Regions from separate parts of the Variovorax sp. J31P207 genome, predicted to be linked through region 1. Evidence: predicted binding sites of a transcription regulator. Region 1 holds the regulator's gene; the other holds the start of a gene.

Region 1 (15,248 bases):
GTCGCGGACGCCGTAGACCGTCTGCACCTGGCTGTCGACGCGGTCGGCGACCGTGAGTTCGCGCCCGGTCCCGAATGCCAGCATCACGCCGCCGTCCGGATGCGCCTTCCAGACCGGTGCGGTCGTGATCGGCTGGCGCGACACGACGGAGCCGGGGCGGGTCGCGATGAACAAGGGAACCCCGCCGAAGGCGACTTCCCATTGACCGGGCGAGACTGCGCCGAGGTCGAACTTCCAGAGGTTGCCGTGCAGGTCGCCCGCATAGGCAAGGTCGGGGGTGCCGTTGCCGTCGAGGTCGATCAGGCGAGGCGCCGAAAGCCCGTTGCCGCGGCCCGCGACCTTGTCGCCCTCGGCAGCGATCTTGAACAGTTCCCGTCCTTCGTCGAGGTACTGGATCAGCAGGACAGCCCGTTCGTCGGCGCTGTTGTAGCCGTTGCCCATCACCAGCGCCCAGCGGCCGTTGTTCATGCGCGCGATCTGGCGGCTGAGTGCTGGATCGCCGGCTTCGATCACGGGGGCGCTCGTCAGGTGCCCGATGTCCCGGTCCAATCCGGCGGTGCGGGTGCGGTCGAGCACCACCAGCGCGGCTGCATTGACGGCGTCGAAGGTACTCGGATCGGTGACGTCCAGCACGAAATAGCCCCGGCCGCCGGCGCCGAGGAAGCCCGCGAGGTAGGTTCTCCACTGGCGGGCATCGCGGCTGCCGGGCGGCCCCAGATAGAGGTCGCCGCCAAGCGGCGAACCGTCGACGAAATAGGCGTGCTGGTAGCCGGGTTGGGTCAGCGACCCGATCCTGGGGTGCAGGCCTTCGGGCAGGTAGGCGATCTTCTCCTCGCCCGAGACTGCATCGAACCCGTGCAGCAGCCCGTCGTTGCCGCCGACATAGAGCATCGAGGGGCGCAAGCGGCTCGCGGCGCGAAAGGCCGCGTGATTTTCGGCGGCGTGCGGGCTCGAAGGCGGTCCCGCGAGCAGCCAGAGCTTGGAATTGACGATGTCACCCTGGCGCGATGGGCGCGCCCGCAGCGGTCCGGGCGGCGTGGCCGACTGCTCGCGGGTGCGGTCCCCCCGGATGTGGTCCAGCCTTTCCTTGGCCCGTTCGGCGGCATCGGGGGCGGTGTCGAGGACCCCATCGACGGTCATGAGTGCCTGCTGCTGGGCCAGCGAGAGCGCGGGCCACTTCCAGGAGATTCCGGTGGTGGCACCGTCTTCGGTCCTGGCCGAGAGCACCAGGCGGGTGGCGGGCCAGCGGTCGTCGCGGGCATCCATGAGGTTCGCGGTGCCCCACAGACCGGCAGTGTCGAGAGCAGCGGTCGTGGCCCGGATCCGATAGCCGGTGATCGAACCGCTCCAGCCCCGCGCGTCGTAGGCGGCCACGAAGAGTGCGGCGTCGAGCCGGCTCGAACCTGAACTGGCCACCAGGGAAGACAGGGCCGCGATGTCGACGGGCGCGGTGCTCAGCGGCAGGGGTTCGGCGAGGGCCGCGACGCTTCCCCAGCCGGTCGACACGATGGCGGACAGCAAGTTCATGCCGAAAGTGCTGTGGAGGGTCATCCGGGCCTCAGGAGCGATGCCGTTTCCATACCAGCGTGGTCTGGAGGACGGTTTGCGTGGCTGCCCGGTGCCCCTGGGCGATGGCCGTGATCCGGTAGACGAAGGGCGTCTCGCTGTCGGGGGCGAGCGCCTCGGCCGATCCGCCACGGGTCGCCACGGCGGTGTCGTAGGGGAGGAGCTCGACCCAGTACCAGGCTCGCTGCGCCGCGCCCGAGGCCAGCAGGGGATGGCCGCCGCCGGCCGTCTCGCCCCCGGTGTAGGCGCCATGGGACGCCGCCACCTTCTTCATCGCGGCCAGTGCCGCCGCGTCGGTCCAGAACTGCGCCATCACGCGATCGGGGACGCAGATCCCCGCCGCGCAGGAGGGTGACCTGCCGCCGAGGGCGGCTTGCAGGTCCGACAGTTCGCCGGCATCGGTGGGGTAGAACGCGCGTCCACCCGCGGCATCCAGAACGCTCCAGGCCCGGCAACCCGGGCCCACGCACGGCGAGCCATCGGCTTGCAGGCCCCGGATGTCGGATTCGGCGTCGCGCAGCATGGCCTGCGCGGCCTCGAACGTGCGCTGGTGGTCGCTGTCGATGCCGGTGGCCATTTCGTTGATCAGGGCGATGCGCGAGGACCCGAGCACCAGCAGGGTGGTCAGCAGCACCACCACGAAGACCACGAAGAGCGCGATGCCGCGTTGGCGTTGGCGGGACGCGCGGCTTCGCACCCGGGGCCTCATTGCGGGCGCAGGCTGAAGACGTTGCGCGACACCAGGTGCGCTCGTCCGTTGGAAGGCCGGTCGCCATGGCAGCCCCGGTAGACCTGCACTCGGTGCGGGCTTTTTTCGTTGCCTTGCAGGTCGAGGCAGATCTCGATCGCGGCGACGGCCCCCCAGCGCTTCAGCGCCTCGACCTCGCGGGCCTCCATGATCCGGACGCCGCCGGAACTGGCGACCCGGTAGCGGACCTGGAAGTCGGCGACACCGCTGACCAGCGGCTGCTTTCGGCGGCCGGTGCAGCTCAGTTGGCCCTTGGCATCGACTTCGAAGGTCGCGTCGACGCGCTCGCCGCCGGAAACGCCGGAGCCGCTGCAGTCGAACTGCCCCGGTGCCTTCGCCCAGGCGGTGGCGGCAAAGGCGACTGAGACCTTGTCGGGCGCGGCCCCCTTGCCATCGATGCCGAACACGGCGAAGTCCGTGCCGCCCGCCTGCGCACGGCTGGGACCGAACGCGTGGAGTCCGGTGACCTCGTTGCGCATCAACTCGACGGCGCCGGCCTGGCGGAACTGCAGCCCGATCACGTGCAGCGCATAGGCGCTTTGCTGCCGCAACTGGCCGAGGTCGGAGACGGCGCCGGCAGCCTCGCGCGACAGCAGCAGCGTGCCCAGGGCCGACATCACGACCAGCATGCCGACCACCAGCCCCGCAAGCAGTTCGAGCAGGCTCAGGCCGCGCTCCCGGCCCGGGCGCGGACGCGGACGGTCAAGGTTGGACATGCGCCAGGTGGCAGATGAGGCCCGTCGGGCAATCCAGACCCAAACCGGCCGGCGAGTCGACCACGAGGGCTTTGCGATAGGCCGCATCGCCCTCTGTGCGCTCGTTGGCGCGCCATGCCACCATCACGCCGAGCAGCTCCCCGCGACCGGCTTCGTGGCCGCTGTTTGCGAAGACCTGGCCTGCGCCGCGGGGCAGGGTGTCCGCGATCGCCAGCTTCCAGGCTGCGAGATCCCAGTGCGCCAGCATTCCGGCGTCGCAGGCGGCAATTCGGCAGTCGGCCCGGGCCAGCATCGGCCCCGGTTCGTCGGACTGGTCTTGCGGCGGGCCAAAGCCTTGGGGGTGGGTCTTGATGCGCTCAGCGAAATCCTCGATCAGCCGCACGGACTGGGCACGCCGCACGCTGGTCTGGGTTTCGGCGAGCGCTCGCAACTGCACGCCCAGCATGCCCAGCACCGCCACCGCGAGGATCGACATCGCTACCAGCGACTCGAGCAGGCTGATGCCGGCCTGGCGGCTCAATCGGGGCATTTGTCGGCCTGCTGGAACGCCTGGAGTCGACCGCCGGCGGACATGCACAGGACCATTGCGGCGATCTTGTCGTCGTTGCGGGCGGGGCTCAGCGCTACGCTGAATCCGAGGGTGTTGCCGAAGCGTCCCCAACGGTTCAGGGAGAGTTGCGAGGTCGCTTGCGCGGTGCGGAACATCACCTTCACGTGCTCGGGTGCGGGCCAGGCCTGGAGGATTTCGTCGCCGGCGCGTCGGGTGCCGTCTTCGGGGACCTCGGCAAGGATCTGCCATCCGCAGCTCCAGTCGGCGACTTCGCGGACCACGCAGCCGGGCGGCGAGGCCTTGCGCAGCGTGACGTGGCCGCCGCGCCGCAGCGCCTCCGCGCGCGCCAGGTAGATCGTGGCGGTCATGTCCTCGCCGGCGCGGCGCAGCCGATAGCGTTCGATGACGCCGCCGAAGCTCGGCATCGCGAGGGCAGCGAGGATCGCGGCGATGGCGAGCGCCGTGACCAGTTCGATCGTGCTGAGACCCGTGGATCGACCGAGGGGGCGGGACAGGTGAAGAGGCAGGGTGGGTATCACCGCCCGGATGCTAGGCGCGGCCGGACCCCTGGCCGACGCTCAACGGCCCGAGGGGCGCATCGTCATGACAGACGGCGGATTGCGGCCAGGGTCGACAAACCACGACCAATGTGAGGTCAGGGTGTCAGATGTCCCTGAGCAACTGCCTGAACTCGTCCACGTCCTCGAAGCTGCGGTAGACCGAGGCGAAGCGCACGTAGGCCACCTTGTCGAGCCGCTTGAGCTCGCGCATGACCAGTTCGCCGACCTTGGTCGATTCGATCTCCCGCAAGCCGCTGGACAGCAGCTCTTGTTCGATGCGCAGCAGCGCGTTGTCGATCTGTTCGATGCCGACCGGCCGCTTGCGCAGCGCCAGCATCATCGAGGCCCGCACCTTGGCGGTGTCGAAGTCGGCCCGGCTGCCGTCCTTCTTGACCACCACCGGGAAGTTGACGTCCGGCCGCTCGTAGGTGGTGAAGCGCTTGTCGCAGCCACCGCACTGGCGCCGGCGGCGCACGAAGTCGCCGTCTTCCGACACCCGGGTCTCCATGACCTGGGTCTCCAGATGACCGCAGAAGGGGCACTTCATGCGCTGTCGTGCCGGTTACTTGTAGACCGGGAAGCGGCTCGTGAGCGCGTGCACCTTGGCCCGCACCGCATCGATGTTCGCGGCGTCGCGCGGATTCTCGAGCACGTCGGCGATCAGGTTGGCGGTGGCGCGCGCTTCCTCGTCCTTGAAGCCGCGGGTGGTCATCGCCGGCGTGCCGATGCGCACGCCGCTGGTGACCATCGGCTTCTCGGGGTCGTTCGGGATCGCGTTCTTGTTGATCGTCATGTGGGCGGCGCCCAGCACGGCTTCGGCTTCCTTGCCGGTGATGCCCTTGGCGCGCAGGTCGACCAGCATCACGTGGCTTTCGGTGCGGCCGCTGACGATGCGCAGGCCGCGCTCGGTCAGCGTCTCGGCGACGATCCGGGCATTGGTCACGACCTGCTGCTGGTAGGCCTTGAACTCGGGCGACAGCGCCTCCTTGAAGGCCACCGCCTTGGCCGCGATCACGTGCATCAGCGGGCCTCCCTGCAGGCCGGGGAAGATGGCGCTGTTGATCGCCTTCTCGTGCTGCGACTTCATCAGGATGATGCCGCCGCGCGGGCCGCGCAGGCTCTTGTGGGTGGTCGAGGTGACGACGTCCGCGTGCGGCACCGGGTTCGGGTACACGCCCGCGGCCACCAGGCCGGCGTAGTGGGCGATGTCGACCATGAAGATGGCGCCGACATCCTTGGCGACCTTGGCGAAGCGCTCGAAGTCGATCCGCAGCGAATAGGCCGAGGCGCCGGCGATGATCAGTTTGGGCAGGTGTTCGTGCGCCTTGCGTTCCATGGCGTCGTAGTCGATGGCTTCCTCGGCGTTCAGGCCGTAGCTCACGACGTTGAACCACTTGCCGCTCATGTTGAGCGGCATGCCGTGGGTCAGGTGGCCGCCTTCGGCCAGGCTCATGCCCATGATGGTGTCGCCGGGCTTCAGGAAGGCCAGCATCACGGCCTCGTTGGCCGAGGCGCCGCAATGCGGCTGCACGTTGGCGGCGTCGGCGCCGAAGATCTGCTTGATGCGGTCGATGGCCAGCTGCTCGGCGACGTCGACGTGCTCGCAGCCGCCGTAATAGCGCTTGCCGGGATAGCCCTCGGCGTACTTGTTGGTGAGCTGCGAGCCCTGGGCGGCCATGACGGCCGGCGAGGCGTAGTTCTCGCTCGCGATCAGCTCGATGTGGTGCTCCTGGCGGGCGTTCTCGGCCTGGATGGCAGCCCAGATTTCAGGATCGGTCTGTTCGACCAGGATGTTGCGGTGGTACATGGCAGTCCTTCAAGACGATGGTCCTTGTTCTTCAACCAAACAAGGGCTGCCCAGGCGAACGGCTGATCACCCGCAAACGAACCGCGGGCGGCACGCTTCCCAGTGGTAGTCCACGTCAGCGCAATGCACCTGAAAAGGGTTGCGCCTATCGCCAGTCGCGTGCCGGCCGAGTGTAGCCGACCGCGGGCGCCGGCGCGGCCCGAAGGGCTACGAGTCCCCGAGCAGGGCGACTTGCTGCGGATCGGGCTGGGCCGGCTTGGCCGCTGCCGGCGGCGCCACGACCTGGACCGGATTGGTGCGCGGCGCCGGCGTCGTCGTGGGCGGCGCGCGGCCGGCGACCACCTGGCGCAGCCGCTCGTGCTCGGCCAGCACCTTGCCGGCATAGCCGCCGTCCTCGGTCAGATTGGCGGCGCCGACGTAGTAGCGCAGGCCGCCCTCGAGGGAGCCGGCGCGGGCGATGCATTCCTGCAGCACCTTGACGCCGACGCGCATGTTGGTCACGGGGTCGAAGGCGGTCAGGGTTCCGCCGGCGCTTTCGTACTTCTCGCCGTGGACCCGGGTCATCACCTGCATCAGGCCCTGGGCGCCGACCTGGCTCTGGGCGAAGGGATTGAAGCTGGACTCGACCGCCATGATCGCCAGGATCAGGGTCGGGTCGAGCTTGGTCTTCTTGCCGAGGTCGAACGCCTCGGCGACCAGCACGCTCAACGGCTCGGCTGCCACCCGGTACTTCTTGCTGAGCCAGTAGGCCACCGCGGCCTGCTGCTTGGGCAGTTCATGGGGGCTGGCAGCGGTGGTCCGCTCGATCGCGGTGGGCTCGAGGTCGCTGACCTCGACGGCCTCGGGCGCCGGCTTGCGCGATTGCAGCCAGCCCATCAGTTGCTCTTCGCCGGTCTGGCGCAGGTCCGGGCGGGCGGCCAGCGCCAGCACGGCGAACACGATGGCCAGGCCGAGCAGGGCGAAGCTGTTGTGGGTGATCTCGAAGAAGCCGTCGACCACATCGGACACGAAGGTCCGTAGCCCGCGGGCTGTGGCATCTAACGCCTGTTTCATCGCTCTTCCTTTCTGTGCGGCACCCGATCGCAGCGCCACGGGGGCGGAGCAGAAAGGAAGCGGCGCTTGGATTGGTACGAATCAGGCCCGCGCGAAAAGAGGGAGAGAGCGCGGCCGCCTGATCAAGCCGGCAGATGCCGGCAGCGGATTTGGGAGAGTCCGGCCACTCGGGGGCTCGGGAAAGATTGGCATTCTAGGGACCGCTAAATATCTGGTCAAGAATATGAAATAGGTCTGATATTCTAATTTCGATGTAAAGAAATGTATGAAATAGTGCACGAATCGGTGGCGCGGAGTCCATTGAAAACGCGATTTGCAATCCATCCGCATAGCGCATAGGCTCTACTTGCCTGAGCTATCAGGCGTCTACCAAGGTCCAGTGGCCCGACGAGCAAAATCCGACGGTCCAGCGGCTGAGGCCCAACGGTGGCAATCCCTTGCTGCCAGCATGACCGGAACGATTGAACTTCCGGTCGAGCGAAAAGATGGCATGGGTGTTTCGCCCGCCATCAAGCCCGGAGGCCTGACTTCGCGTCGAGCCGCCGGGCTTTCTCACTTTGGGGCCGCCACGGGTTTGGGGCACACTCCCCGTCGATGAATGCTGCTTTGCTGAAACAGAACAAATGGGTGCGGCGCGGGCTCTGGACGCTGCTGATCCTGCTGGCGGTCTGGGTGATCGCCTGGCTGGCGGTACCGCCGATCGTCAAGGGCCAGGTGCAGAAGATCGCCAGCGACAAGCTGGGCCGCCAGGTCACGGTGGGCAAGATCGAGTTCAAGCCCTGGACCCTCGAACTCGCGGTGAACGACCTGCGCATCGCCACCGCCGACGGCAGCCAGCCGCAGGTCGCCGTCAAGCGCATCTATGTCGACGCCGAGCTGCAGTCCATCCTGCGCCTCGCACCGGTGATCGACGCGGTCCGGATCGAGGCGCCGGCGATCCAGCTCACGCACCTCGCCGATGGCCGCTACGACATCGACGACATCCTGGCCCGGCTGACTCCCGCGCCGGAGCCTGCCGATGCGCCCAAGAAGGACCCGCCTCGGTTCGCCGTCTACAACATCGCGATCACCGACGGCGCCGTCGACTTCAGCGACGAAACCGTCAAGCGCCGCCACGAGTTGCGCGAATTCGCGCTCAGCGTGCCCTTTCTGAGCAACCTGGCCTCCAAGCGCGAGATCAAGACCGAACCGAAGCTGGCCTTCGTCCTCAACGGCAGCAAGTTCGATTCGGCGGCCGAGTCGACGCCCTTTGCCGCCAACCGCAAGACCGACGCCCGCATCAACTTCCAGGGGCTCGACCTGGTGCCCTACCTGGGCTACATCCCGGGCGGGCTGCCGATGGCGCTGAAGGCCGGCAAGCTGGATGCCGACCTGAAGATCGATTTCGAGCAGGCGGCGACCGCAGGCCTCAAGATCACCGGCAGCGTCGCGGCCAACGGCATCAAGGTGGTGGACGCGAAGGGGCACGACCTGCTCGGCTTCGATGCGCTCAAGATCGCGCTGGCCGACGTCCGCCCCCTGGAGCGCGTGGTTCATCTGAGCGAAGTGGCGCTGGCCGGGCCCGATCTGGTCGTGGCCCGCGATGCCGCGGGGCGCCTCAATCTGCTGGCGACCGACCCGGGCACCGGCGCGGCCGACAAGCCGGCGGCCCCGCCGGCGCCGGCCGCCGACGGCGCGGCCCCGGCGGCCGAGCCGCAGCCCTGGCGGATCCAGGTCGACAAGGTGGCCCTGAGCGACGGCCAGATCGGCTGGCGCGACCAGACCACCCGGCCCGCAGCGGCCATCGACGTCAAGCAACTGGCGCTCGAGGTCCAGGCCGTGACCTGGCCGATGGAAAAGCCGGCCACCTTCAGCGGCTCGACTTCGGTGGGCGGCGCGGCCCTCAAGTTCAGCGGCGAGGCGACCGACAAGCGGGCCCGGGTCGCCACCGAGATCGAGGCGCTGCCGCTGTCGCTGGCTGCGCCGTACCTGGCCCAGAGCCTCGAACCCTCGCTCGACGGCAAGCTGAGCGGCAAGGTCGATGTCGAATGGACGCAGCCCGACCTGAAGTTCAAGGCCCGCAGCGTGGTCGCCGACGGGCTGGCCCTGACGCAAGAAAAGACGGCGCTGGCCAGCGTCGGCCGCTTCGAACTGGTCGACGCCGAGGCCGACATGACCAAGCACACCCTGACGGTGGCCTCGTTCACCGCCTCGAACCCGAAGCTGCGGGTCGTGCGCGACAACGAGAAGCGCTGGATGTTCGAGCGCTGGCTGAAGGCGCCGGCCGACAGCAGCCAGGCCGGCACGGCCGACGCCAAGGTCGCGGCACCCAAGGATCCGAAGGCGGCCGAGGGCGCGCCGCCGGCGGGCGCCAACACCACGCCGTGGTCGCTCGCCATCGGCAAGCTGGCGGTCGACAACGGCGCGCTGAGCTACGAGGACAATGCCGGCGCCACGCCGGTGGCCTTCGAGATCAGCGCCTTCACGCTGAACGCGCAGAAGCTGGCGCCGAACACGGCCACCGTGTCGCCGCTCAAGCTGTCGGGCCGCATCGCTGCCGGGCGGGCCGAGGCGGGGCGCTTCGAGTACGACGGCAACCTGGTGCTGAAGCCGATCGCGGCCGAAGGCCGGCTGGTGGTGGGCTCGCTGCCGGCCCATGCCTTCAAGGCCTACTACGCGGACGCACTCAATATCGACATCCGCCGCGCCTTCGCCAGTTATCGCGGCACGGTCAAGGTCGCGACCCTGCCCGCGGGCCTGAGCGTCAATCTGGCCGGCGACACCGCGGTCGACGAATTTCGTGCCAACAGCGTCGTGCTGACGCAGGCGCCCGGCCTGTCGAGCAACCGGCAGCTGCTGAGCTGGAAGACGCTGGGCCTGCGTGGCCTGCAAGTCGCGATGGTGCCGGGCGCGCCGCTCAAGGTCGACGTCCGGGAGACCTCGCTGACCGACTTCTATGCCCGCGTGATCATCGATCCGACCGGCAAGCTGAACCTGCTGTACCTGGTCAAGCAGCCCGGCGAGCCGGCGGCAGGGGAGGCGCCGGCGGTCGAGGTCGAAAGCAAACGCAGCCTGGGCGGCACCACCACGACCACCGCCCGGCCGCGCTCGGCACGACCCCGCGCGCCGGCGCCGCAGCAGGCGCCCCCGCAGGAGCTGATGGTCGGCGGCGGCCCCGACACACCGGCCGCGGCACCGGTGGCGGCCGCGTCGGCGCCGGTCGACAACGCGATGGCGCCGGTGATCAATTTCGGCCCCATGAGCCTGGTCAACGGCAAGATCGACTTTTCCGACCTGTTCATCAAGCCCAACTACTCGGCCGACCTGACCGAGCTGACCGGCAAGCTGAGCGCCTTCTCGTCGAAGCCCCAGGGCGACAAGCCCGCGCTGGCCGACCTCGAACTGCGCGGCAAGGCACAGCAGACCGCCTCGCTGGAGATCACCGGCAAGCTCAATCCGCTGGTCAAGCCGCTCGAACTCGACATCACGGCGCGGATGAAGGAGCTCGACCTGCCGCCGTTGTCGCCCTACACGATCCGCTTTGCCGGCCACGGCATCGAGCGCGGCAAGCTCAGCATGGACGTCAACTACAAGATCGCCCCCGATGGCACGCTGACCGCGGCCAACAAGCTGGTGCTGAACCAGCTGCAGTTCGGCGAGCAGGTCGAAGGCGCGCCCGCCAGCCTGCCGGTGCGGCTGGCCGTGGCGCTGCTGGCCGACCGCAACGGGGTGATCGACATCGACCTGCCGCTGCGCGGATCGATCAACGACCCGCAGTTCAGCGTCGGCCCGCTGATCCTGAAGGCGATCGTGAACCTGCTCGCCAAGGCCGTCACCGCGCCGTTCGCGCTGCTGACCGGCGGCTTCGGCGGCGGCGGCGGGGACTCCAGCACGATCGCCTTCGCGCCCGGCAGCGCCGAACTGTCCAAGGAGGCGAAGGAAAACCTCGACAAGGTGGCCAAGGCGCTGAACGACCGGCCGGGCCTGCAGATGACCGTGGTCGGCACCGCCAGCCTCGACAAGGAGCGCGACGCCTACCAGCGCCAGCGGCTGCGCGAGATGACGCAGGCCGAGAAGCGCCGGGTCGCGGTCCGCGCCGGCAAGGACGCGGCCGAGGTGGCGCCGGTCACCGACGCCGAATATCCGGAGCTGCTGACCGCTGTCTACAAGCGTTCGGAGGTCACCAAGCCGCGCAACGTGGTCGGCTTGGCCAAGGACCTGCCGGTCAAGGACATGGAAGACCTGCTGCTGGCCAGCATTCCGGTCGACGAGGAGTCGATGCGGCAGCTGGCCGTGGCGCGGGGCGCGGCGGCCCGGGACTACCTGCTCGAGCAGAAGCTGCCGACCGAACGCCTGTTCCTCGGCGCCGTCCGCACCAAGGCCGAAGGGGCCGACTGGAAACCCGGCGCCGAACTGAAACTGGCGACCCGTTGACCCGCAGCACCGCAAGTCGGTGAAAATGGAGCCATGCGCCGGCCAAATGCCGGCGCCTCGCTTTTTCTTACAGATAACGACATTCGCTCAGTGACTTCAACTTCCTCCAAGCCTCACGACCTCCAGTCCCTCGACACCTTGACCGGGGGTGCCTTCACAGCGCCGACCTCTGGCGAGCGCGCCCAGCGCATCCGGGATTGGCTCGCGGCCAACCCGACGCCCGAGCAGATGCAGGACGTCTTCAAGGAGCTGAGCGGGCGCGACAAGGGCGCCGCCCGGCTGCTGCGCGAAAAGCTCGACGAGCTCAAGCGCGCCAAGAGCCAGGAGGCGATCGCCGTCGAATGGGCCCACAAGGCCGAGGCCCTTCTGGCCCAGCCGAAGCTCAACATCGCCGATGCGCTGGCCTGGCAACGCGACGCCGCCAAGGCCGGCGCACCGCTGTCGCGCGAGCCCCTGGCCGGTTTCAAGGCCCGGCTGGCCGAGCGCGTGAAGGGCATCGAGGACCTGCAGCACCGGGCCCAGGTCCATCGCGAGGCGGCGGTGCTGCTGGCGCAGCGCTTCGAGGTGCTCTCGACCAAGAGCTGGCGCGATGCGCAGGGCGTCGAGGAGGCCCTGCGGGCCGACGTGGCGCACTGGCAGCAGCAGGCAGCCGAAATCGTGGCCGACCCCAACTGGAGCAGCCTCGATGCCCGATTCGCACCCCAGCTCGAGTCTTCCAAGGCGCAGCTGCTGGTGGTGTCCGACGCCTTCCACGGCGCCCTGACCCTGGCCGTGGCCGCCGCCGCGGACGCCGCGGCGCCGTTGCCGCCGGTGCCGGTCTGGGCCGACGAGCTGCGGGTGGCCCGTGGCGGCACGCCCGAGGCCGCGCCGGCGCCGGCCAAACCGCCCGCGCCCAAGGTCGACCCCGAAAAGCGCGCCGCCGCGCAGGATGCGGTCCAGGCCGCGCTCGCCAAGCTCGAGCAGGAAACCACCGAGGGCCACGGCAAGGCCAGCGCCGGTGCGGCCGCCGCGCTGCGTGCGGTGCTCAAGGACCACGGCAAGCTGGTCGAGCCGCCCCTGGAGGCCCGCGTCCATGCGGCGCTGGTGGCCGCAGGCGAGCTCGAAGGCTGGCAGCGCTGGAGCGCCGACAAGGTGCGTGAAGACCTGGTCGCCAAGGCCGAAGGGCTGCTCAAGCGGCCCGAAGGCCAGGCGCTGGGCGGCCGCAAGATGCAGGAGACCCTGCGCGCGCTGCGCGAGCAATGGAAGCAGGCCGACCAGGGCGGCGTCCCCAACCATGCACTCTGGAAGCGTTTCGACGAAGCCTGCAACGAAGCCCACAAGGTGGTCGAGGCCTGGCTCGAGAAGGTCCGTGCCGACGCCGCCGAGCATCGGGCGCTGCGCACCGCGCTGATCGAGGAAGTCAAGGCCTGGGCCGCCGAGCACGCCGATGCGTCCGACCTGAAGGCGCACAACCGAGCCCTGCACCAGTTCGCCGATCGCTGGCGCGATGCCGGGCATGTCGGCGAAAAGGTGTTCGCCGAGCTGCAGGCCCAGTGGAACGAGGCCTTCGGTGCCGCCCGTGCGCCTTTCGAATCGGCCCAGAAGGCCAGCGTCGAGCGTCGCCAGGCGATGATTGCAGAGGCGGCCGAACTCGGCGCGGCGCCGATGCTGCGCATCGACGCGGTCAAGGCACTGCAGCAGCGCTGGCAGCATGAGGCGCAATCGGTGCCGCTCGAGCGCCGCCACGAACAAAAGCTCTGGGACGCCTTCCGGGCCCCGATCGACGAAGCCTTCAACCGCAAGACGGCCGAGCGCGAGAAGGCTTCGGCCGCGATGAGCGAGCACGACCGCCACGTGCTGAATGCCTCCAAGGCGCTCGAGGCCGCCAACAGCACCGGCGATGCCCAGAAGATCCGTGCCGCGGTGGCGCAGCTCGAGGCCGCCCTGCGCGGCGAGGCGCCGCCGCCCGCGGCAGCGCCGGCCAGCGCGCCGAGCGATGGTCCCGCGGTCGGGGCGACTGAAGTGGTTGCCCCGGGGCAGGCGGCGGCCGAGTTCGGCGAAAGCGCCGGCCAGGCGCCGGCGCCCGAGGATGCGGAGGCGCTGCCGACGGCCGCGCCGGCCGATGCCCCTGCGGCGCAGGACCTGGTGGCGCCGGCCGATGGCGCCGACCCTTCGGCGCGCTCCGATGCCGAAGCCGCACCGGCTCCCGTGGCACCCCCGAAGCCGGCGCCGAAGCCGGTGATCGCCGTGCGCGGCGACGACCGTCCCGGCAACAAGAAGGCCGAGGCCATGCCTGCCGGCCGCGGCGGCAAGTTCGGCGATCGCCGCGATGCGCGTGGCGGCCCGGGCGGCCGCACCGGCGATCGCCCGGCACGGCCGGGCGAGCGTGGCGCACCCGCCGGCGGCGGACGCTTCGGTGATCGCCCGCCGCGCTTCGAAGACCGCGGTCCCCGCCTCGGCGACGCGGCTTTCCGGGCCCAGCGCGAAGCGCTCGAGCGGGCCGATTTCGCGCTGCGCAAGCTGGCGTCGCAGGCCCATGGCGAAGCGCTCACGCAGGTGCTCGGCGCCTGGGAGAAGCGCGACGCCGCGCAGTTGCCCAGCGTCCAGGAACTGGGCCGCGCGGTGACGCCGGCGGTGCGCAGCAGCTGGTCGCAGGCGATCGGCGCCGCGCCGTCGGCCCAGGCCGCCGACGCCGCCGAAGCGCTGCTGCGGCTCGAGATGGCGGCCGAGGTGCCGACGCCGGCCGAGCAGCTCGACGCCCGCCGGGCCCTTCAGCTCAAGCTGTTGACCCGGCGCGGCGATCCGACCCCGGAGCAGACCTGGGGCCAGGACGCCGGCAAGGTGCTGGCTGCCAGCCACGACGCTGCTTCGGCGCGCCGGCTGCAGAACGCACTCAAGGCACTGCTGCGCAAGTAAGGGCGGCGGCCGTCCCGCAAGGGGCGGTCGTGCTCAGCGGCCCGGCGGCGCCTTGAAGAAGGCGTCGAACAGCCCCACCAATCCGGCAAACTCGGCCTCCAGCGCCGAGCGGTTCACGAAGTAGGCCTCGCAGGCGACGGCGAAAAACTCGGCCGGCGACTGCGCGCCGTAGGGATCGAGCCAGGGCGCCTCGCCGCCGAAGCGCTCAGCCATGATCGCCTTCTCGCGCAGCGCCTCGTAGGCCGGCTGCAGGGTCGCGAACCAGGCGGCGCGGGCCTCCCGCGCGCTGCGCGTGCCGAGGAAACCGGGCGGCAGCGGCGGGCAGCCGTCGGCCTCGCCGCTGCGCATGTCGATCTTGTGGGCAAATTCGTGGATCACCACGTTGTAGCCCTCGGCCCGCGTGACGCTGCTCGCGAGCACGTCCTGCCAGCTCAGCATCACCGGCCCGCGGTCCATGGCCTCGCCGGCCACGATCTCGTCGTACTGGTGGACCACGCCGCTGGCGTCGGTGGTCGTGCGGTGCGCCACCACCTCGGACGGGTGCACCACGATGCCGACGAAATCGTCGTACCAGGCCAGGCCGCCTTTCAGGTGCAGCACCGGCAGCACCGCCTGGGCGGCGATCGCCAGCGCCACCTCGTCGGTGATGACGAAGCCGTGCGCGCCATGGAATTCCTTGTCGCGCAGGAACGCCGCCGCCAGCGCGCGCAGCCGTTCGAGGTCGGCCGCCGGGCGTTCGCCCAGGAAGCGATAGCGGGCCAGCGTGGCCTGCCAGAGGGCGTCGGGCAGGCCGGGAGGTGGGCGCAGCTTGCGCAGCCAGCCGAACATCAGCGCAGATCGACCCGCTGGGCACCCGCGCTCGACAGGCACAGCAACTGGGCGCGCGGCGGATGCGCCGCCGCGTCCCAGTCGCTCAGCACGATGCGCCGCATGCCGTCGC
Region 2 (15,248 bases), on a different contig from region 1:
TTCATCTTCTTCATCATGGTCTGCATCTGCTCGAACTCGTTGAGCAGCCGGTTCACTTCCTGCACCTGAACCCCGGCGCCGGCGGCGATGCGGCGCTTGCGGGTGGCCTTGAGCAGTTCGGGCTTGCGCCGCTCCTGCGGCGTCATGCTGTTGATGATCCCTTCCTTGCGCCGGATGTCGCGCTCGGCCCGGGTCATGTCGGCCTCGGTGGCCTTGGCCGCCATCTGGGCGGGCAGCTTGTCCATGATGCTCGAGAGCCCACCCATCTGCTTCATCTGCTGCAGCTGGCCGAGGAAGTCGTTCAGGTCGAAACCGACGCCGCTCTTGACCTTGGCCGCCAGCTTCTGCGCCGCCGCCACGTCGACCCCGGCCGTGACCTGCTCGACCAGCGCGACGATGTCGCCCATGCCCAGGATGCGGCCGGCATGGCGCTCGGCATCGAAGACCTCGAGGCCGTCGATCTTCTCGCTGACGCCGGCGAACTTGATCGGCACGCCGGTGACCTGCCGCACCGACAGCGCGGCCCCGCCGCGCGAGTCGCCGTCGGTCTTGGTCAGGATGATGCCGGTCAGCGGCAGCGCTTCCTTGAAGGCCTTGGCGGTGTTGATCGCGTCCTGGCCCTGCATCGCGTCGACCACGAACAGCGTCTCGACCGGGTCCAGCGCCGCGTGCAGCTGCTGGATTTCCTGCATCAGCACCTCGTCGATGGCGAGGCGGCCGGCGGTGTCGACCAGCAGCACGTCGAAGAAGTGCCGCTTGGCGTGGTCGAGCGCGGCACGCGCGATGTCGAGCGGCTTCTGGTCGGGCGTGCTCGGGAACCATTCGGCGCCGGCCTGCTTCGTCACCGTCTTGAGCTGCTCGATGGCGGCCGGCCGGTAGACGTCGCCGGACACGGTCAGCACCTTCTTCTTGCGTTTCTCGATCAGGTGCTTGGCCAGCTTGGCGGTGGTGGTGGTCTTGCCGGCGCCCTGCAGGCCGGCCATCAGGATCACGGCCGGCGGCTGGGCGGCGAGGTTGATGTCGGCCACGCCCTCGCCCATGGTGGCGGCGAGCTCGCGGTTCACGATGCCGACCAGCGCCTGGCCCGGCTTCAGCGAGCCCAGCACCTCCTGGCCGAGCGCCTTTTCCTTGACGCGGGCGACGAAGTCGCGCACCACCGGCAGCGCGACGTCGGCCTCGAGCAGGGCCATGCGCACCTCGCGCAGCATGTCCTGGACGTTGCTTTCGGTGATGCGGGCCTGGCCGCTGACCTGTTTGACGAGGCGGGAGAATTTTTCTGTGAGGGCGCTGGCCATGATGCTTCCCGCTGGACGGGACCGGTATGAAGACGGGAGCGGCGGCATTCCGCAGAAGGCGAGAAGCTAAACTCCAGCCGATGATTTTAGCGATCCCCTCCCCGCTCGGCGTGGCACTGGGCATCGCCACCGCCGCCGCCTATGGCGTCACCGCCGCCGCCGCCTCCCGCCTCAGCCGCTCCTCGACCCAGTGGCTGCTGGCGCTGGCCTGGCTGCTGCACGGCCTGACGCTGGCCACCGGGCTGGCCGGCGGCACGCCGCGCTTCGGCTTCGCGCCGGCGATTTCGGTGACGGCCTGGCTGGTGTTGACGGTCTACGCCATCGAAAGCAGCCTCTATCCCCAGCTCAAGGTGCGCCGCGCGCTGGCGGTGCTGGGCGCGGTCGCGGTGATGCTGGCCGTGCTGTTGCCCGGCACGCCGCTGCATGTCTCGGCCTCGCCGTGGCTGCCGCTGCACCTGGCGCTGGGCATCGCTTCCTACGGCCTGTTCGGCGCCGCCGTGGTCCACGCCTGGCTCATGACGCGGGCCGAAAAGCAGATCCGGCTGGCGGCCGAACCGCAGGGCGGCGTCCCGCTGCTGACGATGGAACGGCTCACCTTCCGCTTCGTGACCGCGGGCTTCGTGCTGTTGTCGGCCACGCTGCTGGCCGGCCTGCTGTTCAGCGAGACGCTGTACGGCGGCGCGGTGCGCGGCTGGAAGTGGGACCACAAGACCGTCTTCTCGGTGCTGGCCTGGCTCACGTTCGCGATCCTCCTGACCGGCCGCGCCCGCTTCGGCTGGCGCGGCCGCACCGCGCGGCGGGTGCTCTACGCGGGCTCGGCGCTGCTGCTGCTGGCCTACGTGGGCTCGCGCTTCGTGCTCGAAGTCGTTCTTTCTCGCGCCACCTCATGAAATACCTGCTCGTCTTCGCGGTGGTCTTCATCGCGGTCTGGCTCTGGCGCAAGAACCGGCGCGAAGAGATGCAATCGCGCCCGCCGCCGCAAAAACCCCCCGCCGTCGGCGCGCCGCAGGCCATGGTCCGCTGCGCGCACTGCGGCCTCCACCTGCCCGCCGCCGACGCGATCGCCGGCCCCGACGGCGCCGTGTTCTGCAGCGTCGCCCACCGCCAGGCAGCGAGCCGATGAAACACCCCGCGCCGCGCCTGCCATGACCGCGCTCCTGCGTGCCCGGGGCGAGCCGGCGACCGACTGGAGTTCGCTCGAACACTTCAACGGCCAGAGCACCGCGCTGAAGCGCCTGTGGCGTGGCTTCGTGGCCGCGCGCTGCTTCGTGGCGATGGTGCTGCTGCTGCTCCAGGCGCTGGCCTTCGTGCTCGGACAGGCGACGCAATCGGCCACCGTCGCCCTGTGCGCCGGCTATCTGGTCGCCACCTTGCTGGCCGCGCGCTATGCGCCGGTGCAGCAGATCCGCAGCCTGGGCCGGACCTGGCTCGCGACCATCGGCATCGACCTCGTGGTCTTCGCCGCGCTGCAGGTGCTGCAGGTCGGGGGCATCAATTATTCGCCGCTGTTCGCGCTGCCCGTGCTGATGGGGGCCGTGCTGGGCAGCGGCGCCGTCGGTCTCGGCACCACCGCGGCCGCCACCCTGCTGCTGCTGGGCCACGCGACCTGGTACTGGCTCGAGCAACCGGGCGACACCTCGCCGCGCTTCGTGCAGGCGGCGCTGACCGGCACCGGCCTGTTCGTGGTCGCGCTGATCGCCCACGAGATGGCCCGCCGGCTCACGCGCGAGGAAGCGCTGGCCCAGCGCAACCGCAGCGCGGCGCAGATGCACGCGCTGGTCAACGACCTGGTGATCGAGACCCTCAGCGAGGGCGTGCTGGTGCTCGATTCGGAGGGCCAGGTCCATGCCGCCAACCCTGCCGCCGATGCGATCCTGGGCCAGGGCCTGGCCCAGATGGAGCTGCCGTTCAAGCTCGACGCCCACCCGGCCTGGGTCGCGCTGGCCGCGCTGGCGCGCCAGACCTTTGCCCGGCGCAGCCCGCAGTCGAAGGAGATCCCGGTCGCCCAGGCCCAGGGCGCGGCGCGCGAGGTGCGGGTGCGCACCCGGCTGACCCGCTCGCCGGACCCGAACTCGGAAAGCCTGTGCGTGATGTTCCTGCAGGACCTGCGCGAGCTCGAGGCCCGCATCCGGACCGAGAAGCTGGCCGCCATGGGCCGCATGTCGGCCGCCGTGGCGCACGAGATCCGCAATCCACTGGCCGCGATCACCCAGGCCAGCGCCCTGCTGGCCGAGGACCTGGTCGACCCGGCGCACCGCCAGCTGACCACCATGGTGCAGCAGAACGCCCAGCGCCTGTCGCGCATCGTCGACGACGTGCTCGACGTCGCCCGGGCCCGGCAGCAGCGCGTGCTGCCGCTGGGCGAGCAGGTGGCGCTCGATGCCACCGTGCGCACGCTGGCCGAGGAATGGGTGCTGCATTCGCAGCGGCAGGGCGTGCTGCTGGTGCTCGACGCGCCGGGTCGCGACGTCCGCTTCGACATCGAGCACCTGCGCCGCATCCTCGTGAACCTGCTCGACAACGCGGCGCGCTACGCCGGCGACCGCGACGGCTCGATCCAGGTGGCGACCCGGCTCAACCCCGCCGGCCGGGCCACGCTGCAGATCTGGAGCGACGGCGCGCCGCTCGAACCGGCGGTGCAGCGGCATCTCTTCGAACCTTTCTTTTCGTCCGAGAGCCGCTCGAGCGGCCTGGGCCTGTTCCTGTGCCGCGAGCTGTGCGAGCGGCACGGCGCCACCATCGGCTACGAGCGCCGCGCACTGTCGGCGGCCGGGCCCGAAGGCAACGAGTTCTTCGTTTCGTTTGCCGACGCCGAGACCCGGCTGACACAATAGCCGCGTGAGCACCCTCCATCCGTCCACGCCGCGCCCCGCCCAGATCCTGGTCGTCGACGACGAACCCGACCTGCGCACGCTCTATGAACTCACGCTGCTGCGCGAGGGCTACCGGGTCGAAGCCGCCGGCAGCGTGGCCGAGGCTTCCCAGCACCTGGACGCCGGCCGCTTCGACGCCGTGATCACCGACATGCGGCTGCCCGACGGGCTCGGCATGGAGATCCTGCAGCGCATCCAGCAAGACCAGCGCGGCGAGCGCTGCGTCGTCATGACCGCCTACGGCTCGGCCGAGAACGCGGTCGAGGCCCTCAAGGCCGGCGCCTTCGACTACCTCACCAAGCCGGTCGACCTGAAGCAGTTCCGTGCCGTGGTGGCTTCCGCGGTGCAGGCCACCGCGCAGCTGGCCGGGGCGCGGGCGGCCCGGCCGGTCGACGACCGGGTCGACGACGGCGCCAAGATCGCCAGCGCGGTCGGCAGCGGCGGCGCCGCCGCACTCGAGCGGCTGGTCGGCGACTCCGAGCCGATGCGCATCGTCAAGGCCCGCATCGCCAAGGTGGCGCGCGGCATGGCGCCGGTACTCGTGCGCGGCGAATCCGGCACCGGCAAGGAACTGGTCGCCCGCGCCGTCCATGCCTGCAGCCAGCGCAGCGACGGTCCCTTCGTCGCGGTCAACTGCGGCGCCATTCCCGAGAACCTGCTCGAAGCCGAGTTCTTCGGCGCCCGTAAGGGCTCCTACACGGGCTCCGCACAAGACCGCGATGGCTATTTCCAGGCTGCGCGCGGCGGCACGCTGTTCCTCGACGAGATCGGCGACCTGCCGCTGGCCATGCAGTCCAAGCTGCTGCGCGCGATCCAGGAACGCAGCGTGCGGCCGATCGGCTCGACCCAGGAGGACGCGGTCGACGTCCGCATCGTGAGCGCCACCCACAAGGACCTGCAGTCCGAGGTCCAGGCCAGCCGGTTCCGGCAAGACCTGTTCTACCGCCTCAACGTGATCGAGATCGCGGTGCCCGCGCTGCGCGAGCGTCGCGGCGACCTGCCGGCGCTGTGCAAGGCCCTGCTGGCGCGGATCGCGCGCGATGCCGGCATGCCGGTGCCGACCTTGTCGGCCGAGGTGCTGCAGCTGCTCGCCGAGCATCCGCTGCACGGCAACGTGCGCGAACTCGAGAACCTGCTGCACCGGGCCGTGGCCTTGAGCGACGGCGACATGCTGCACCTCGACTTCGTCGACAGCACCTTGCAGCCGAGCGAGCTGCCGCTGCGCGAGCCGGCCGCGCCGGCCTACGCCGCCGCCGCCCCGTCCGCGGCCGCCATCGCATCGCCCCCGAAGGGCGGCGCCGCCGAGGTGCCGAACGACCTGCAGGGCTACCTCGACCAGCAGGAGCGCGAGATCCTGATCCGCGCGCTGCAGGAAACCGGCTTCAACCGCACCGCCGCGGCGGCCCGGCTGGGCCTGAGCCTGCGACAGATCCGCTATCGGATCGCGCGGCTGGGCATCGCGACTCCGAACGGCGACGGCGCCGATGAATGAGCCCGGTCTCTGGCGCGATGGCTGGTATCGCTTCGCGCGCCCGCTGCGCTCGCCCAACTTCGGACCGCGGCCGGCCGGCGCCGACATCGACCTGATCGTGCTGCATTCGATCAGCCTGCCGCCGGGGCAGTACGGCGGCGACCAGGTCCAGCAGCTGTTCACCAATCGCCTCGACTGGGACGCGCATCCCTACTTCGGCAGCATCCGCGGCCTCGAGGTCTCCGCGCACTTCTATGTGCGGCGCAATGGCGAGCTCTGGCAGTTCGTGAGCTGCGACGACCGCGCCTGGCATGCCGGTGCGTCGTCCTGGCGCGGCCGCGCCAACTGCAACGACGATTCGATCGGCATCGAGCTCGAAGGCATCGAGGGCGGGCCCTTCGAGAGTGCCCAGTACGAGACCCTGGCCAGCCTCTGCCCGGCGATTGCGCAGCGCCACCCGATCCGCTTCATCGCCGGCCACCAGCACATCGCACCCGGCCGCAAGGAAGACCCGGGCGCCGGCTTCGACTGGCGCCTGCTGCGCGAGCAGCTCGGCTGGGACGGCGCGATGTTTCCCCCGGACACCATCGGCCGCTAGTTTTTTTCAATCGCCGGACGGCTCGCGATGCGTCCGCACGACGGCTTGCCCAGAGCGGCCCAAGTGCAGCAACCATGCGGTTTCCAAGCCCAAAAACGGCCGCAACGCCCGTCGGACGGGGGCTGCGCTAACGTCGATCAACGGACACGGGGCACAAGCGCATTCCAGCCTCGCCATGCACCTAAAAACATTTTTTAACATTTATGGAAAACACTACATCTAGTGGGTTGTAGACCCATGGGACCCTAGATATAGTGTGTCCTGCCCGGCGCCCGACGCCCAAACCCATGGCCGCCCTGGCACCGCCGCCCCAACAAGAATTGCCAACCGAGGTTTCGCATGCAAACTGCCCTGAACACCCCCTCCGCCTCCCATTCCGCTTCCTCGACGCCGCTCCAGCAGCGCGATGTCGCCGGCTCACCGGCCGGCAACGCGCTGGCCCACTACCAGATCATCCGCCGCAACGGCGCGGTGGTGCCCTTCGAGCCCAACAAGATCGCGATCGCGATGATGAAGGCCTTCCTCGCCGTGCACGGCACCCAGGGCGCGGCATCGGCCAGCGTGCGCGAGACGGTCGACAGCCTGACCCAGGCCGTGGTGCGCGCGATGGTGCGCTCGCGTCCCGGCGGCGGCACCTTCCACATCGAAGACGTGCAGGACCAGGTCGAGCTCGGCCTGATGCGCGGCGGCCACCACGAAATCGCACGCGCCTACGTGCTGTACCGCGAGCGCCGCTCCCAGGAGCGCAGCAAGCAGGGCGAGCAGGAAGCCCCGATCGCGGTCTCCACGCTGCACGTGCTGGACCGTGGCGAGCGCGTCGCGCTCGACCTCAACGAGCTCAAGGGCCTGATCGAATCCGCCTGCACCGACCTCGGCGACAGCATCACGGCCGGCCCGATCGTGGCCGAGACCATGCGCAACCTGTATGACGGCGTGCCGCTCGACGAGGTCTACAAGGCCTCGATCCTGGCCGCCCGCACGCTGATCGAGAAAGACCCCGACTACACCTTCGCCACCGCCCGCCTGCTGCTGCACACGATCTTCAAGGAAGTGATCGGCCGCGAAGTGCCGCTGGCCGAACGGGCCCAGGCCTACGCCGACTACTTCCCGCACTTCATCAAGAAGGGCGTCGACAACGAGCTGCTCGACGAGAAGCTGCTGCAGTTCGACCTGGCCCGACTGGGCGCGGCGCTCAAGCCCGAGCGCGACCTGCAGTTCGACTACCTCGGCCTGCAGACCCTGTACGACCGCTACTTCCTGCACGTGCGCAAGTCGCGCATCGAGCTGCCGCAAGCCTTCTTCATGCGCGTCGCGATGGGCCTGTCGCTCAACGAGATCGACCGCGAAGCCCGCGCCATCGAGTTCTACGAGGTGATGTCCTCGTTCGACTTCATGTCGAGCACCCCGACCCTGTTCAACAGCGGCACCCTGCGCTCGCAGCTGTCGAGCTGCTACCTGACCACCGTGCCCGACGACCTGGACGGCATCTACGAATCCATCAAGGAAAACGCGTTGCTGTCGAAGTTCGCCGGCGGCCTCGGCAACGACTGGACCCGCGTGCGCGCCCTCGGCAGCCACATCAAGGGCACCAACGGCGAATCGCAGGGCGTCGTGCCCTTCCTCAAGGTGGTCAACGACACCGCGGTGGCGGTCAACCAGGGCGGCAAACGCAAGGGCGCGGTCTGCACCTATCTCGAAACGTGGCACCTCGACATCGAGGAATTCCTCGAACTGCGCAAGAACACCGGCGACGACCGCCGCCGCACGCACGACATGAACACGGCCAACTGGATCCCCGACCTGTTCATGCGCCGCGTCATGGAAAAGGGCAGCTGGACCCTGTTCTCGCCGTCGAACGTGCCCGACCTGCACGACAAGTTCGGCCTCGACTTCGAGACCGCCTACGTCGCCTACGAAGAAAAGGCCGCCCGCGGCGAGATCACGCCGAGCCGCACGCTGCAGGCGTCGGACCTCTGGCGCAAGATGCTCACGATGCTGTTCGAGACCGGCCATCCCTGGATCACCTTCAAGGACGCCTGCAACGTGCGCTCGCCGCAGCAGCACGCCGGCGTGGTCCATTCGTCGAACCTCTGCACCGAGATCACGCTCAACACCAGCGACACCGAAACCGCGGTCTGCAACCTCGGCTCGGTCAACCTGCTGCAGCACCTGAAGGACGGCAAGGTCGACCAGGCCAAGCTCCAGCGCACCATCTCCACCGCGATGCGGATGCTCGACAACGTGATCGACATCAATTACTACGCGGTCAAGAAGGCGCGCGACTCCAACCTGCGCCACCGCCCGGTCGGCCTCGGCCTGATGGGCTTCCAGGACGCGCTCTATGAGCTGCGCATCCCCTACGCCTCGCAGGACGCCGTGCAGTTCGCCGACGAATCCATGGAAGCGATCTGCTACCACGCCTACTGGGCCTCGACCGAGCTGGCGCGCGAACGCGGCAAGTACTCGAGCTACAAGGGCTCGCTGTGGGACAAGGGCGTGCTGCCGCCCGACACCCTCGACCTGCTCGAGAAGGCCCGCGGCGGCTACGTCGAGGTCGACCGCTCGTCGACGCTCGACTGGGACGCGCTGCGCCAGAAGATCAAGACCGACGGCATGCGCAACTCCAACTGCGTCGCCATCGCGCCGACCGCCACCATCTCGAACATCATCGGCGTCGACGCCTCGATCGAACCCTGCTTCGGCAACCTGTCGGTCAAGTCCAACCTGTCGGGCGAATTCACGGTCATCAACCACTACCTGGTGCGCGACCTCAAGCGCCTGGGCCTGTGGGACGACGTGATGGTGATGGACCTGAAGCACTTCGACGGCTCGCTGCGCCCGATCGACCGCGTGCCGCAAGACGTCAAGGCGCTCTACGCCACCGCCTTCGAGGTCGAGACCACCTGGCTCGTCGAGGCCGCGGCACGGCGCCAGAAGTGGATCGACCAGGCGCAGTCGCTCAACATCTACATGGCCGGCGCATCGGGCAAGAAGCTCGACGACACCTACAAGCTGGCCTGGCTGCGCGGTCTCAAGACCACCTACTACCTGCGCACGCAGAGCGCGACGCACGCCGAGAAGTCGACCGTGCAATCGGGTCGCCTCAACGCCGTGTCGTCGGGCAGCGGCGATGCTTCATCGGGCATGAGCGCACTCGAAGCGGCAGCGCGCGCAGCGCAAGCGCAACTCAGCGCGATGCCCGCCACCGACATCGCGTTCTGCGGCGTCGACGATCCGACCTGCGAAGCCTGCCAGTGATGTCGGCCTGAAGTTGTCGTGGTTCGCGGCATCGACTGACAAATTGCGATGCATGCGAACAACATAACGACCACATAATTGAAGCGCGATGTGAGGAGCACTTTGCAACTCACATCGTTGCTCACATAATTTGAGCATTGGATTTTTCTATGTTGACCTGGGACGAAGAAGTCAAGCCCTCCTTGCCAAAGGATCTGCCTCAAGGATTGCGGCACCCATCGAACAGCGGCGCGCCAGTCGCCCGCTCGTCGGAGTTCCCGACTTCGCAAATTGCTCCCCAAGTTTCTTCCGCTGCGCGCACGCTCGATGACGGCGCAGCGCTGCGCCCCGCGCAAACGGCAGTGCCCGTCGCGCCGGCCGCGCACCGCGTCAAGGCCGCCGACAAGCGCATCATCAACGGCCAGACCGACGTCAACCAGCTGGTGCCGTTCAAGTACAAGTGGGCCTGGGAAAAGTACCTCGCCACCTGCGCCAACCACTGGATGCCGCAGGAAGTGAACATGACGCGCGACATCGCGCTCTGGAAAGACCCCAACGGCCTGACCGAGGACGAGCGCCGCATCGTCAAGCGCAACCTCGGCTTCTTCGTGACCGCCGACTCGCTGGCCGCCAACAACATCGTGCTGGGCACCTACCGCCACATCACGGCGCCCGAATGCCGCCAGTTCCTGCTGCGCCAGGCCTTCGAGGAAGCGATCCACACGCACGCCTACCAGTACATCGTCGAATCGCTGGGCCTGGACGAGAGCGAGATCTTCAACGCCTACAACGAAGTGCCGTCGATCCGCGAGAAGGACCAGTTCCTGATCCCGTTCATCGACGCCATCAGCGACCCGAACTTCAAGACCGGCACCCACGAGACCGACCAGACCCTGCTGAAGTCGCTGATCGTCTTCGCCTGCCTCATGGAAGGCCTGTTCTTCTACGTCGGCTTCACGCAGATCCTCGCGCTGGGCCGCCAGAACAAGATGACCGGCGCCGCCGAGCAGTACCAGTACATCCTGCGCGACGAGTCGATGCACTGCAATTTCGGCATCGACCTGATCAACCAGCTCAAGCTCGAGAACCCGCAGCTCTGGACGGCCGAGTTCAAGGCCGAGATCAAGGCCCTCTTCATGAAGGCCGTCGAGCTCGAGTACAAGTACGCCGAAGACACCATGCCGCGTGGCGTGCTCGGCATGAACGCCTCCATGTTCAAGGGCTATCTGCGCTACATCGCCAACCGGCGCGCGCAGCAGATCGGCCTCGAAACGCTTTTCCCGAACGAAGAAAACCCCTTCCCCTGGATGAGCGAAATGATTGACCTCAAGAAGGAGCGCAACTTCTTCGAAACCCGCGTGATCGAGTATCAATCGGGCGGTGCGCTCTCCTGGGACTGAGACTTTCCGACAAGAACAAAGTGCATTCAGAAATAGCCTTCAGCAACACACTGCACCGGAGAGTGCGGCATTGCTGAGGGCGACGGTGTTCATGGTGCTGGAATCCGTTCCAACGCCATGAATCGCTTCACGCTGACCAACATGCGTGGAGTGCTTCAAAAGGTTGATTTTTTCAACTTGATCAAGGAGAAATAGAAATGGCAACTGCAAAGAAAGCGCCGGCTAAGAAAGCCGCTGCAAAGAAGGCTCCGGCAAAGAAGGCTCCCGCCAAGAAGGTCGTAGCCAAGAAGGCGCCGGCAAAGAAGGTCGCGGCCAAGAAGGCTCCGGCAAAGAAGGTAGCGGCCAAGAAGGTCGCCGCCAAGAAGGCGCCTGCCAAGAAGGCCCCCGCCAAGAAGGTAGCGGCCAAGAAGGCCCCGGCGAAGAAGGCCCCTGCCAAGAAGGCAGCAGCCAAGAAGGCCCCGGCGAAGAAGGCCGCTGCGAAAAAGGCGCCTGCCAAGAAGGCCCCGGCGAAGAAGGCTGCGGCGAAAAAGCCCGCTGCCAAGAAAGCCGCGAAGAAGCCCGCTGCCAAGAAGGCTGCGAAGGCTCCCGCCAAGGCTGCCGTAGCGCCTGCTCCTGCTGCACAGACCACGCTGAACCCGCAGGCTGCCTGGCCGTTCCCGACGGCCAGCAAGCCCTGAGTCTTTCAGCGGCCTTGAAGGCACAAGCCCGACACCGAAAGGTGTCGGGCTTTTTTCATGGGGTCAGAGGCCCAGCGCCTTGCGGTCGACCTGGTAGTTCTGCGGGCCGCGCTGGGCGATCTTGAGCGCCCCCAGGTGGTTGCCCAAGGCAGCGCAGCGCGCCAGCGCCCAGCCCTGTTCGAGTCCGAACAGCAAGGCGCCGCGCCAGGCGTCGCCGCAGCCGGTCGGCTCGACCACCGCCGCGGGCGTCACGGCCGGCACATGCTCGCGCTCGCCGTTCGTCCACACCTCGCAGCCCTCGGCCGCCAGCGTCACGACCAGGCCTTCGACCCGCTTCGAGATCTCCGCCAGGCTCCAGCCGGTCCGCTGCGACAGCATCTTGCCCTCGTAGTCGTTGACCACCACCCAACTCGCCAGGTCGACGAAATGCGCCAGTTCCTTGCCGTCGAACATCGGCAGGCCCTGGCCCGGATCGAAGACGAACGGGATGCCGGCCGCCTTGAACTGCTCGGCGTGCTGAAGCATGGCGTCGCGGCCGTCGGGCGCGACGATGCCGAGCTTGATGTCGTCGCGCGCGGCCACCTTCGTGATGTGCGCCTGTTGCATCGCGCCCGGATGGAAGGCCGTGATCTGGTTGTTGTCACGGTCGTTCATGATCATGGCCTGGGCCGTGAACGTGTCGCCGACCTGGCGCACGAACTCGGTGCTGATGCCCAGCGTGCGCAGGCGCTCGATGTAGTCGGCGCCGTCGCTGCCGACCGTCGCCATCGGCAGCGCGGTGCCGCCGAGGGCGTTCAGGCTGTAGGCGATGTTGCCGGCGCAGCCGCCGAAGTCCCGCCGCAAGCCCGGCACCAGGAAGGACACGTTGAGGATGTGCAACTGGTCCGGCAGGATCTGGTCCGCGAACCGCCCTTCGAAAGTCATGATGGTGTCGAACGCGAGAGAACCGCAAATCACTGCTGCCATGGAAGAGCCACTGGTTGGATTGAAAAAGCTGAAAGCCGGTGGCGCTCAGGGATAGAGCGCCTCGAGACGAAAGCCGGCGACCGGCGGCATCGAAGCCGCCTCGTCGCCGCTGAGGCGCAGGGCCAGCGAGGCCGAGCGCTCGGCGTGCGCCGGCAGCACCGCCGGCGCGCCGAAATCGGAAGGCATGAGCACGCGCCGCACCACGGCCCGCTCCTGGGTATCGAGCAGCGACAACTCGACCGCGGGCATCGCCAGCGGCAGGGTCGCGCTGTTGCGCACCGTGAAGCCGAGGTGGAAACCGTCGCCCTCCTTGTCGCGCGCGAACGAGGCGCCGTCGATCTTGATGTCGTTGATCTGCCGCAGGGCGGTCAGCGTGCAGCCGGTGACCCGGCACAGGCCGTCCAGCAGCGGCCGCAAGGCGGGCTGGCGGGCTGCGATCAGGTCGCGCTCCTGATGCAGGACCTGGGCCAGCAGCAGCAGAGCGGCCAGCACGGCGGCAGCGATCAGCGAACGCCGCACCGCGGGTCGCCGCCAGCCCGTCGGGGCCTCGTCGATGCCCAGGAAGGCGGGCATCGGCTCGGCGTGAGGCGCTGCAGCCGATGCCGCATCGGCACTGCCCGCTGCGGCACTGCCCGCTGCCGGCTCGGGCTCGCTCGCGGCCTGCACCACCGGCGCGACCTCGGCCACGGCAGCGGCCTGCTCCTTGGCTTTCGCGCGGGCGATCTTGGCCGACTTGATGCGGGCGCGGCGCAGCGCCTTCTCGAGTTGCATGTGGCCGCTGTCGTCGGCCTCCTGCGGCGTGTCCGCGCTGGCCGAAGGGGCAGGACGCGACGGCAGTGTGAGGTCGATGTCCGGGAAGGCCAGCGGCGGCGGCACGGGAGGCCGCACGGCCGTGCGACCCTGATCGCCGAGCAGCAGCGAATCCGCATCGGGCCACGACATGGGGCTCGCAGCAAGGAAAGCACCAGCGGGGGCCAGCGGTACCGGGCCCGACGCCTGTTCGTCGTCGAAGAAGTCGGTCTCGGCGATCGCTTCCGCAGGAGTGTCGGCCGTTTCGGCTGCGGTGGCCGCCGGCGGCTCCGACTCGGTGTGCGGCGGCGGCTCGCTCGGCTCAGGCGCCGGCTCCGGCGCCGCGACCGCGGGGCTGGAGGAGGCCGGCGGTGTTTCCTGCAGGTCGATGGTGGCGTCGAACACCTGGCTGCAGCGTCCGCAGCGAACCCAGCCGTCCGAGATGCGAAGCTGGTCCCTCACCACCTTGAAAGTGGTGTCGCACGCGGGGCAGCGGGTGACCAGGCTCATGTGGCGCCGATTGTATTGTTGCCAGAGGCAACAGCCTCGGCGTTCTACAGCCTTGCGGTCATCAGGATCCAGCCGTCCTCGCTGTCGCTGACCTCCAGCGCCGCGTAGGGCGCATAGGCGGCCTTCAGCTCGTCGGCCTGGCGCTCGAGGATGCCGGCCAGCACCAGCGCGCCGCCCGGCGCGACATGCGCGCAGAGCAGCGGGGCCAGCACCTTGAGCGGTGTCGCAAGGATGTTCGCCAGCACGACGTCGTAGCGGCCGGCCGATGCATCCGGCAGGCCGGCCTTGAGCCGAACGCCGTTGGCGTCGGCATTGAGGCCGGTCGACTCGACCGCGGCCGGGTCGATGTCAACCGCGTCGATGTCGGTGGCACCGTGTTTCGCCGCGCCGATCGCGAGAATGCCCGAACCGCAGCCGTAGTCGAGCACGCGCTGGCCGGTCAGGCCGCCGCGCGTGGCGATCCAGCGCAGGCACATGCGCGTGGTCGGATGCGTGCCGGTGCCGAAGGCCAGCCCGGGATCGAGCCGGATCACCTGGCGCGCCTGCGCCGGCGGCTCGTGCCAGGTCGGCACGATCCAGAACTCGGGGGTGATCTCGACCGGCGCGAACTGCGACTGCGTCAGCCGCACCCAATCCTGCTCGGGCACCTCGGCCAGGCCCAGCAGGCGGCACTCGGCGAAGAAGTCCTGCGCCTCGAGCAGCGCCGCTGCTTCGCGCGCCAGGGCCTCGGTCGCGAACAGCGCGATCACGCGCGACCGCTGCCAGCCATCCTTCTGCGGCGGCATGCCGGGCTCGCCGAACAGGGCCTGCTCGGCGTCGGTCTGCGCGTCGGCATCCTCGACCGACACGCTGAGCGCATCAAGCGCGTCGAGCGCGTCGCTGACGGTCTCGACCAGGTCTTCAGGCGCCAGCAGGCGGAGTTCGAACATGGCTGATTCGCCCGCTCAGCGCTTGTGCGCAGCGAGCCACTCTTCGAGATAGTGGATGTTGGTGCCGCCACCCATGAACTTGGCGTCCACCATCAGCTCGCGGTGCAGCGCGATGTTGGTCTGGATGCCCTCGATCACGGTCTCGTTGAGCGCCGTGCGCATGCGCGCCATGGCCTGCTCGCGGGTATCGCCGTAGACGATGATCTTGCCGATCATCGAGTCGTAGTTCGGCGGCACGAAGTAGTTGGTGTAGACGTGCGAGTCGACGCGCACGCCCGGCCCGCCCGGCGGGTGCCACATCGTGATGCGGCCCGGCGAGGGCGTGAACTTGTAGGGGTCCTCGGCGTTGATGCGGCACTCGATCGCATGGCCGCGGACCTCGATCTGGCGCTGGGTGAACGGCAGCTTTTCGCCCGCCGCCACCATGATCTGCGTCTTCACGATGTCGATGCCGGTGGTGAACTCGGTCACCGGATGCTCCACCTGCACGCGGGTGTTCATCT

Evidence for each region. Region 1 encodes NrdR, which represses ribonucleotide reductase genes. Its sites were predicted from a motif close to CACNANATNTNGTG; they were not measured.
Region 2: QTI68_RS20065 (ribonucleoside-diphosphate reductase subunit alpha) is a predicted target of NrdR. The motif match lies at 6,449-6,462, and genes of this name have one in related genera.

Annotation. Positions count from the first base shown of each region.
Region 1 covers NZ_JASZYN010000004.1:242,728-257,975, reverse strand. The annotation lists gene QTI68_RS15820 (pilus assembly protein) at 1-1,527, opposite strand, end outside; gene QTI68_RS15815 (pilus assembly PilX family protein) at 1,559-2,263, opposite strand; gene QTI68_RS15810 (hypothetical protein) at 2,272-3,030, opposite strand; gene pilV (type IV pilus modification protein PilV) at 3,017-3,550, opposite strand; gene QTI68_RS15800 (GspH/FimT family protein) at 3,547-4,119, opposite strand; gene nrdR (transcriptional regulator NrdR) at 4,244-4,687, opposite strand; gene glyA (serine hydroxymethyltransferase) at 4,703-5,947, opposite strand; ZMP/ZTP riboswitch at 5,989-6,116, opposite strand; gene QTI68_RS15785 (lytic transglycosylase domain-containing protein) at 6,155-7,000, opposite strand; gene QTI68_RS15780 (DUF748 domain-containing protein) at 7,595-11,413, shown strand; gene QTI68_RS15775 (DUF349 domain-containing protein) at 11,504-14,308, shown strand; gene QTI68_RS15770 (M90 family metallopeptidase) at 14,342-15,136, opposite strand; gene QTI68_RS15765 (UDP-2,3-diacylglucosamine diphosphatase) at 15,136-15,248, opposite strand, start outside.
Region 2 covers NZ_JASZYN010000005.1:465,055-480,302, forward strand. The annotation lists gene ffh (signal recognition particle protein) at 1-1,295, opposite strand, end outside; gene QTI68_RS20040 (cytochrome C assembly family protein) at 1,376-2,185, shown strand; gene QTI68_RS20045 (PP0621 family protein) at 2,182-2,418, shown strand; gene QTI68_RS20050 (two-component system sensor histidine kinase NtrB) at 2,441-4,129, shown strand; gene QTI68_RS20055 (sigma-54-dependent transcriptional regulator) at 4,134-5,660, shown strand; gene ampD (1,6-anhydro-N-acetylmuramyl-L-alanine amidase AmpD) at 5,653-6,237, shown strand; gene QTI68_RS20065 (ribonucleoside-diphosphate reductase subunit alpha) at 6,577-9,495, shown strand; gene QTI68_RS20070 (ribonucleotide-diphosphate reductase subunit beta) at 9,645-10,874, shown strand; gene QTI68_RS20075 (histone H1-like DNA-binding protein) at 11,072-11,551, shown strand; gene QTI68_RS20080 (carbohydrate kinase family protein) at 11,615-12,517, opposite strand; gene QTI68_RS20085 (zinc-ribbon and DUF3426 domain-containing protein) at 12,563-13,816, opposite strand; gene prmA (50S ribosomal protein L11 methyltransferase) at 13,861-14,745, opposite strand; gene accC (acetyl-CoA carboxylase biotin carboxylase subunit) at 14,761-15,248, opposite strand, start outside.